Regions from separate parts of the Shinella yambaruensis genome, predicted to be linked through region 1. Evidence: predicted binding sites of a transcription regulator. Region 1 holds the regulator's gene; each other region holds the start of a gene.
What was found. Region 1 encodes LexA, which represses DNA repair genes until DNA is damaged. Its sites were predicted from a motif close to TGTTCNNNNTGTGTTCNG; they were not measured.
Positions count from the first base shown of each region.

Region 2: a site for LexA is predicted at 1,181-1,198, ahead of WMC41_RS07120 (DNA polymerase IV). Genes of this name have one in related genera too.
Region 3: a site for LexA is predicted at 929-946, ahead of WMC41_RS12265 (ATP-dependent helicase). Genes of this name have one in related genera too.
Region 4: a site for LexA is predicted at 1,167-1,184, ahead of WMC41_RS31010 (ATP-dependent helicase). Genes of this name have one in related genera too.

Region 1 is NZ_CP150638.1:1,754,736-1,756,935, forward strand. Features, by position in the region: gene WMC41_RS08705 (ComEC/Rec2 family competence protein) at 1-460, shown strand, start outside; gene lexA (transcriptional repressor LexA) at 451-1,170, opposite strand; gene WMC41_RS08715 (molybdopterin molybdotransferase MoeA) at 1,269-2,200, opposite strand, start outside.
Region 2 is NZ_CP150638.1:1,450,720-1,452,919, reverse strand. Features, by position in the region: gene WMC41_RS07135 (PleD family two-component system response regulator) at 1-250, opposite strand, end outside; gene WMC41_RS07130 (response regulator) at 267-638, opposite strand; gene WMC41_RS07125 (DUF3572 domain-containing protein) at 780-1,079, shown strand; gene WMC41_RS07120 (DNA polymerase IV) at 1,203-2,200, shown strand, end outside.
Region 3 is NZ_CP150638.1:2,472,289-2,474,488, forward strand. Features, by position in the region: gene WMC41_RS12255 (cyclase family protein) at 1-421, shown strand, start outside; gene WMC41_RS12260 (carboxymuconolactone decarboxylase family protein) at 472-885, shown strand; gene WMC41_RS12265 (ATP-dependent helicase) at 988-2,200, shown strand, end outside.
Region 4 is NZ_CP150642.1:302,707-304,906, reverse strand. Features, by position in the region: gene WMC41_RS31020 (GlxA family transcriptional regulator) at 1-366, shown strand, start outside; gene WMC41_RS31015 (hypothetical protein) at 618-971, opposite strand; gene WMC41_RS31010 (ATP-dependent helicase) at 1,247-2,200, shown strand, end outside.

The DNA of each region.
Region 1 (2,200 bases):
GCCCTCCGGTGCAACCGGAGACCGGAAACGGCCCCGGCGCAAGGCCGACCGGCAAAAGGCGAGGGACGCCATGGCCGCGGCTTTCACGGCGGCGAGAGAGGGCGACAATTTCGTTTGCGAGGCAAAGGCATTCTGCGCCGCCGTCTCGCCGAGCGGCTGGCGGATCGTCACCCTGGACGACGTCGCCTTCCTGGGCACGGCCTGCGACGCCGCCGATCTCGTCGTCGTTCCCTTTGCCCTCCGGCTGGAGGTCTGCCGTTCGGGCGCCCGCCTGGTGACGGCGCGTCATCTGAGGCGAACCGGCGCCCTTGAGATCCGGCCGGATCCTGAAGGCGCATCCGGCGCTCTCTCCGGGGCCGATATCACGCCGGCCGTCGAAAGCCTAAACCGGCCGTGGTCCCGCCATCGCACCTATGACTGGCGCACCGGCACCTTCGATCTTCCGAAGGATCAGTTGTAGCGGCGGATGAGGCCGACCAGCTTGCCCTGGATCTTCACGCGGTCCGGCCCGAAGATACGGGTCTCGTAGGCGGGATTTGCCGCTTCGAGCGCGATGGACGCGCCCTTGCGGCGGAAGCGCTTCAAGGTCGCCTCCTCGTCGTCGACAAGCGCCACGATGATTTCACCGGGATTGGCGCTGCTGGCATTGCGGATGATGACCGTGTCGCCGTCGAGAATGCCGGCCTCGATCATCGAGTCGCCCTTGACCTCCAGCGCATAGTGCTCGCCGTTGCCGATCATCTCGGCCGGCACGGTGATGTCATGCGTGTTGTTCTGGATGGCGGAGATCGGCACGCCGGCGGCGATGCGGCCCATGACCGGTACGGAGACGGAAGACGGGATCTCCGCGATCGGCGTGCGCTGCGGCGGGGCGGCGGCCGGGGCCTGCTTGCCGCGGCTGCCCTCGATGACCGCCGGCGAAAAGCCGCGGCGCGGCTGCAGGCTCTGGGTATAGGCCTCGGGAAGCTTGATCACCTCCAGCGCGCGGGCCCGGTTGGGCAGGCGCCGGATGAAGCCGCGCTCCTCCAGCGCCGTGATGAGGCGGTGGATGCCGGACTTGGAGGCGAGATCCAGCGCATCCTTCATCTCGTCAAAGGAGGGGGGAATGCCGGACTCCTTCATCCGTTCATGAATGAACAGGAGAAGTTCCTGTTGTTTGCGCGTGAGCATGGCCCCTCCACCGAGAATCGTGTGAAACAAATCCAGAACAGACACTATCTGTTCCATATGTGTTCCGCAAGGGGTTGCTGAAACAATAATAGTACTGTTCAGGCGGCAGGTTCGCGCAGGAGAAGAACCGCGCAGGGCGTGCCCGCCGGGGCCGCCGGGGCGTGGGGCGGGCGCACGAGCAGGCCTTCGGAGACGGCGAACGCCTTCATCATCGAGGAATCCTGCTTGTCGAGGGGCGTGACGAGCAGTTCGCCGGCGGGGCCGCGGGCGATGCGCGCGCGGACATAGTCCTGCCGGTGGTCGTTCTCCCTGAGCGGCACGGCGGCGACGGCCGGACGTTGCCGGTCTTTCGCCGGCAGGCGGGCGAGGCGGCGCACGAGGGGGGCGAGGAAGAGATGCGAGCAGACGAGGCTCGAAACGGGATTGCCGGGCAGGCCCACCACCTGGACCGCGCCGAGCCGGCCGACCATCAGGGGTTTTCCCGGGCGCATGGCGATGCGCCAGAAATCGAGTTCCATGCCCGCCTCGCCGAGCACGGGCTGCACGAGGTCGAAATCCCCGACGGAGGCGCCGCCGAGCGTGACGAGCACGTCGATATCCTGCGTCAGCGCGTGGCGCACGGCCTCCAGCAGCGCCTGCCTGTCGTCGCGAACGATGCCGAGGTCGATCACCTCGGCGCCGGCCTCCCGGGCGAGGGCGGCGACGCCGTAGGTGTTGGAGGCGATGATCTGGCTGGCGCCGGGCGGCGTGCCGGGCGGGACGAGCTCGTCGCCGGTGGCGAGCAGGGCGATGCGGGGGCGGGCATAGACCGGCAAGACGGGGTGGTTCATCGCCGCCGCCACGGTCAGCCGGCCGGCATCGAGCACGTCGCCGGACTTCAGGACGACCTCGCCCTCGGAGAAATCCTGGCCGCGGGGACGGATGTGGCGGCCCTTCGGGGTGAGGAAGGTTGTGCGGATGCGGCCGTCTTCCAGCACCTCGGCATCTTCCTGCAGCAGAACGGTATCGGCGAAGGCCGGCAGTGGGGCGC
Region 2 (2,200 bases), 300 kb from region 1:
CCGTCACCATGACCACCGGGATATGGGCGGTGCGCGGATTGGCCTTCAGCCGCTCGCAGACCTCGAAACCGTCGATGCCGGGCATCATGATGTCGAGCAGGATGAGGTCGACCTGGGTGCGCTCGCACATGGCCAGCGCGTCGTAGCCATTCCCGGCCGTCAGCACGTCGAAATATTCCGCCAGCAGCCGTGCCTCGAGCAGCTTCACATTGGCCGGAATGTCGTCGACGACGAGAATGCGTGCTGTCATGCCCCTGACCTCCGCCTCAAGCGTCGCCGAGATAGGTTTTGATCGTTTCGATGAATTTCGGAACGGAGATCGGCTTGGAGACATAGGCCTCGCAGCCGCCCTGGCGGATGCGCTCCTCGTCGCCCTTCATCGCAAAGGCCGTGACAGCGATCACCGGGATGACATGGAGCTCGTCGTCCTCCTTCAGCCACTTGGTGACCTCAAGGCCCGAGACCTCCGGAAGCTGGATGTCCATCAGGATCAGGTCCGGGCGATATTTCCGGGCAAGATCAAGGGCTTCCATGCCATTACGGGTCTGGATGGTCGTATAGCCGGACGCCTCGATGAGGTCCCGGAAGAGCTTCATGTTGAGCTCGTTGTCCTCGACAATCATCACCTGCTTGGGCATCGTGCGTCCCTGTTCCTCTCACCGGCCTTGCAACCTTTTGGGAGATCGATACGTTGCGGCAGAGCCGAAATCACCCAGCCTGTCCGCATCAACGTTAGCGTGACTTGGTTGATTAAAAGGTAAATTTCCCGAGGGAAAACGATGAAAAGCCAAAAAGATACACCCGCGGTGGCCGAGGCGGAGGCAACCGCCGTCGCCATCCTCGGCTGGCTTGCCGGCGAACCGGAGCTGCTGTCGCGCTTCCTCGCGCTCACCGGCGTTGCCCCTTCCGAAGTGCGCAATGCCATCAACGATCCCGGCTTCCTCGCCGGTCTCGTCGGCTTCCTGATGGACCACGAGCCGACGCTTCTCGCCTTCAGCGCGGCGACGGGCGTCACGCCGGAGGCGGTCGTGCATGCCCACGCCATCCTCTCCGGCCCATATGGCGGCGAGGATTTCTGAGCGGGCGCTTCGCCGGGGTCGCCACGCGCTTGCCTGTGCGTCGTCATGCATTCACCTCCGGCGACTATTGAGACTCGTGAATTTAAGCAGTAATGTCGCGATGTTCAATATTTGTTCCATACGATGAGCATCGCCGACTCGCGTTTTCCGGGCTTCTGCCGCGACTGCCTTGCCGGGCAGCCGGCCAATCTGCGCCGCTGCCGTGCCTGCGGCAGCCCCCGCCTCGTCTATCATGACGAGCTCTACGGCCTGACGCTCGCCCATATCGACTGCGACGCCTTCTACGCCGCGATCGAAAAGCGGGACAATCCGGAGCTTGCCGACAAGCCCGTCATCGTCGGCGGCGGCAAGCGCGGCGTCGTCTCCACCGCCTGCTATGTCGCGCGGATCCATGGCGTGCGCTCGGCCATGCCGATGTTCAAGGCGCTGGAGGCCTGCCCGAACGCCGTCGTCATCAGACCGAACATGGAGAAATACGTCGCCGTGGGCCGGCAGGTGCGCGCGATGATGCAGGACCTGACGCCGCTGGTGCAGCCGCTTTCCATCGACGAGGCCTTTCTGGAGCTCAAGGGCACCGAACGCCTGCACCACGACCCGCCCGCCCGGGTGCTCGCCCGCTTCGCCCAGCGCGTGGAGAAGGAGGTCGGCATCACGATCTCGATCGGCCTTTCCTATTGCAAGTTCCTCGCCAAGGTCGCCTCGGACCTCAACAAGCCGCGCGGCTTTTCCGTCATCGGCGTGGCCGAGGCGCTCGACTTCCTGCGCGAAAAGCCGGTGCGCCTCATCTGGGGCGTCGGCAAGGCCTTCGCCGAGACGCTGGAGCGCGACGGCATCCGCACCGTCGGCCAGTTGCAGACCATGGAGGAAACCGACCTGATGCGTCGCTACGGCGTGATGGGCAAGCGGCTCTTCAACCTCTCCCGCGGGCAGGACGACCGGGAGGTGCACCCGAACGACCCGGCCAAGAGCGTGTCGGCCGAAACCACCTTCTTCGACGATATCGCGGGCTATGACGAGCTGGTGACGCATCTGCGCCGCCTCAGCGAGAAGGTGGCCACGCGCCTGCGCAAATCCGGCATTGCCGGCCATACGGTCGTGCTCAAGCTGAAGACCGCCGATTT
Region 3 (2,200 bases), 720 kb from region 1:
CAATGCCGATGCGCAGCTGACGCCGGACGACATCAAGGCCTGGATCGCGGCCAATGGCGAGCTGCCGGAAAAGGCCTGCGTCGCGCTGCTTTCCGGCTGGGACAAGCATCTCGGCACCGACAAGTTCCGCAATGCCGATGGCGAGGGCAAGATGCACTTCCCCGGCTTCCATGTCGAAGCGGTGCAGTATCTCGCGGAAAATTCGAGCGCGGTCGGCATCGCCGTCGATACGCTCTCGCTCGACTACGGCATCTCGCCGGATTTCGCGACGCACTATTCCTGGCTCGCCTCGGGCCACTGGGGGCTTGAGGCGGCCGCCAATCTGGGAGAGCTTCCGGCCAGGGGCGCGACCCTCATCGTCGGCGCGCCCAAGGTGCGCGGCGGCACGGGCGGCCCGACCCGCGTCATCGCGCTGGCCTGATCCCCATCCGGCCGGCGGTTCCGCCGCCGGCCAATTCCCCCGGAGGAACCATGAGCACCGTCAAGCCCGCCGACGATCTGGAAGCCGACCCGCGCGTCAAGGCGGTGTTCGACGATATCCGCGCCACCCGCAAATCGGACTTCGTCAACAATATGTGGCGCTACCTCGCCTTCGACCCGGCGCTGCTGGAGCGCACCTGGGCGGAGGTGAAGGCCGTCATGGCGACGCCCTCGACGCTCGATCCGCTGGTCAAGGAAATGCTCTACATCGCCGTCTCGGTGACGAACGGCTGCAGCTACTGCGTCCATTCCCACACCGCCGCCGCGAAAGCCAAGGGCATGACGGACGGGCAATATGCCGAACTGCTGTCCATCGTCTCGCTCGCCGGCAAGACGAACCAGCTCGCCACCGCCCTGCAGGTGCCCGTGGACGACGTCTTCGACGCCGACCGCCGAAAGCCCTGACAGCCGCCGCTTTCCACAATCTTCCGGCCAATCTTCTTCCCCGCGGAATAAAAGCAGAACGGAAAACTGGCCTTTCGGGACCGAATCACTACATTGAGCCGCATGATCAGCGGTTACGACGACATTCCCTTCTTCGACGAGGACCCGCAGCTCGCCGGCAAGCCCGCGGCACCGGCCAAGCCGACGGGCGGCATCGCCGCGCGCGCCATGGCGGCGCGCGATGCGCACCGGGCGCCGGATTATCTCTCCGGCCTCAACCCCGAGCAGCGCGAGGCCGTGGAAACGCTCGACGGCCCCGTGCTGGTGCTCGCCGGCGCCGGCACCGGCAAGACGCGCGTGCTCACCACCCGCATCGCCCATATCCTCGCCACCGGCCGGGCCTTTCCCAGCCAGATGCTGGCCGTGACCTTCACCAACAAGGCGGCACGCGAGATGAAGGAGCGCATCGGCCTCCTCGTCGGCGGCGCCGTCGAGGGCATGCCCTGGCTCGGCACCTTCCACTCGATCGGCGTCAAGCTGCTGCGCCGCCATGCCGAACTCGTCGGCCTCAGGTCGGATTTCTCGATCCTCGACACCGACGACGTGGTGCGGCTGATCAAGCAGATCATCCAGGCGGAAGGCATCGACGACAAGCGCTGGCCGGCAAAACAGTTCGCCGGCATGATCGACACCTGGAAGAACAAGGGCCTCGATCCGGCGCAGATCCCCGAGGGCGACGCGCGTGCCTTCGCCAACGGCAAGGGCCGCGAACTCTACGTCGCCTACCAGAACCGCCTGAAGACGCTGAACGCCTGCGACTTTGGCGACCTCCTGCTGCACCCGATCCGCCTGTTCCGCGCCAATCCGGATGTGTTGGCCGAATACCACCAGAAATTCCGCTACATCCTTGTCGACGAGTACCAGGACACCAACACCGCGCAGTACATGTGGCTGCGCCTGCTCGCCCAGCGGCCGAAGGGCACGCCGCAGAACGTGTGCTGCGTCGGCGACGACGACCAGTCGATCTACGGCTGGCGCGGCGCGGAGGTGGACAACATCCTGCGCTTCGAGAAGGATTTCCCGGGCGCGAAGGTGATCAAGCTGGAGCGCAACTACCGCTCCACCGCCCATATCCTCGGCGCCGCCGGCCATCTCATCGCCCACAACGAGGATCGCCTCGGCAAGACGCTCTTCACCGACCGGCGCGATCCCGACGACGACAAGGTCGTCGTGCACGCCGCCTGGGATTCGGAGGAAGAGGCCCGCGCCGTCGGCGAGGAGATCGAGCAGCTCCAGCGCAAGGAGCACAAGCTAAACGACATGGCGATCCTCGTGC
Region 4 (2,200 bases), on a different replicon from region 1:
CCGGTGCATTTCGATGAGCGTATCAAGGCCGCGCTGCTTTGCATGGAGCAAAATCTCGACGAGCGGATCGGCATCGGCGAGATAGCGTTGAGCGTTGGCCTTTCACGCCGTCAGCTCGAACGCATTTTCCATGACAAAACTGGCATTTCTCCAGCGGCGGCATACGAGAAAATCCGCTTGAAACAGGCCATGCTACTCATCGAGCGAACGTCCAAATCACTGATCGAGATTGCCCTTGATGTCGGCTTCGCGAGCAGTTCGCATTTTTGCCGGAGGTTTCGCGCAAACTTTGGGACAACACCCAACGCCCTTCGCATGAAATCGCGGGCGCCTCGATCACTGGAACTAGGACCAGCGCATTCGTAGACACGATGGCGATCGTCAAAGATCGATCACGATCGAGGATCTCAGCTATGTACAGCGCAGCAGCACCCGATCGCCCGTCATCACGTCGAGCGGCTCAACGAACGCTCGATGTAAAGGATGGCCTCAAGGTTCAACGGCCCAGCGCTTTTGGACCAGACTGCCGGATAGACCACATCAACAATACCTGTGATTTTTCTGTTTTAAAACAATACCTTATTGACTGTGTCGCATAAGTTTCATTACGGAACTAACTATCTGATAATTCTATCATCTTCGCCGCCCTGCTTATAAGTAAGCACCTTCGCATGGCTGAAGCTACCGTCGTCTTTCGCCTGAACATAGTTGTAGCCGACCTTTGTCTCGACATGGGCGCTGGCCATCTCGCGGCGCCGTATAGCGTCCCACACCTGGACATAGACCAGCTCGCCTTCATCACCGCAGGGCTGCACCCGCATGAGATGTTTCGCGGCTTCGTACAGAAAAGCCTGCTTCTTCACCTCGCTTTCCGCGCGAAGGTAATAGACCCACAACAGGCAGGCGCGGTGCAGGTGCGTGAAGTTTGGGTCGTCCCGAATGGGCGCTTCTTCAGGAGCATGTCGCTTCATCAACACCTTCTTGGAGTCGGTTGAGGCGAGCGCCGTATCCCTCGCCTTCACGCCAGCAAATTACCATGAAATCTGTTTACCGATCCAGCCATGCCGGGCGTGGTGGAACACAAGGCGTTCTTCGATCCGTCAGGCCCGTCAGGGGTGGCAAGCGGCTCTGCCGGGACGGGTTTCCATTGGCATCCCATCCTGTTATGTTCATTCTATGTTCCGGCTTCGCGCCCTTCCCGCGATTGGCTCCGGACGGTGCTATCTGCTGATCGAGCGACGGACAAATGGCTGTTACATATCTGGAAAAGCTGAACGACCGGCAGCGCGAAGCCGTCGAGCATGGCGTCGGCCTGCCGGACGGCAGGATCGGCGGGCCGCTGCTGATCATCGCCGGCGCGGGAAGCGGCAAAACGAACACCTTGGCCCATCGCGTCGCGCACCTGATCGTCAACGGCGCCGATCCGCGCCGTATCCTGCTGATGACCTTTTCCCGCCGCGCCGCATCCGAGATGGCGCGCCGCGTGCAGCGCATTTGCCGGCAGGTACTCGGTGAAAATGCCGCCATCATGACCGACGCGCTCGCCTGGGCCGGGACGTTTCACGGCATTGGTGCGCGGCTCCTGCGGATGTACGCCGAGCAGATCGGCCTCAGCGTGGATTTCACCATTCACGACCGCGAGGATTCCGCGGACCTGATGAACCTCGTTCGCCACGAGCTGGGCTTCTCGTCAAAGCAGACCCGTTTTCCGACGAAGAGCACCTGCATCGCGATCTATTCGCGCGTGGTCAATTCGCAGGTCGCGATCAAGGAGATCCTGAAATCGTCCTATCCATGGGTGCTGGAATGGGAAGACGAACTGAAGCAGCTTTTCGCCGCGTACGTTGAGGCCAAGCAGGCGCAGAACGTCATGGATTACGACGACTTGTTGCTCTACTGGGCTCAGATGGTTTCCGAACCGGAGCTGGCCGAGGATGTCGGCAACCGTTTTGACCACATCCTCGTCGACGAATACCAGGACACCAATCGGCTGCAGGCTTCGATCCTCATGTCGCTGGCTCCGGGCGGCCGCGGCCTGACTGTCGTCGGCGACGACGCTCAGTCGATCTATTCCTTCCGCGCGGCAACCATCCGCAACATTTTGGATTTCCCGCAGGAATTCTCGCCGAAGCCTGCTGACGTTATCACGCTCGACCGCAACTATCGCTCGACGCAGCCAATCCTGGCAGCGGCGAACGGC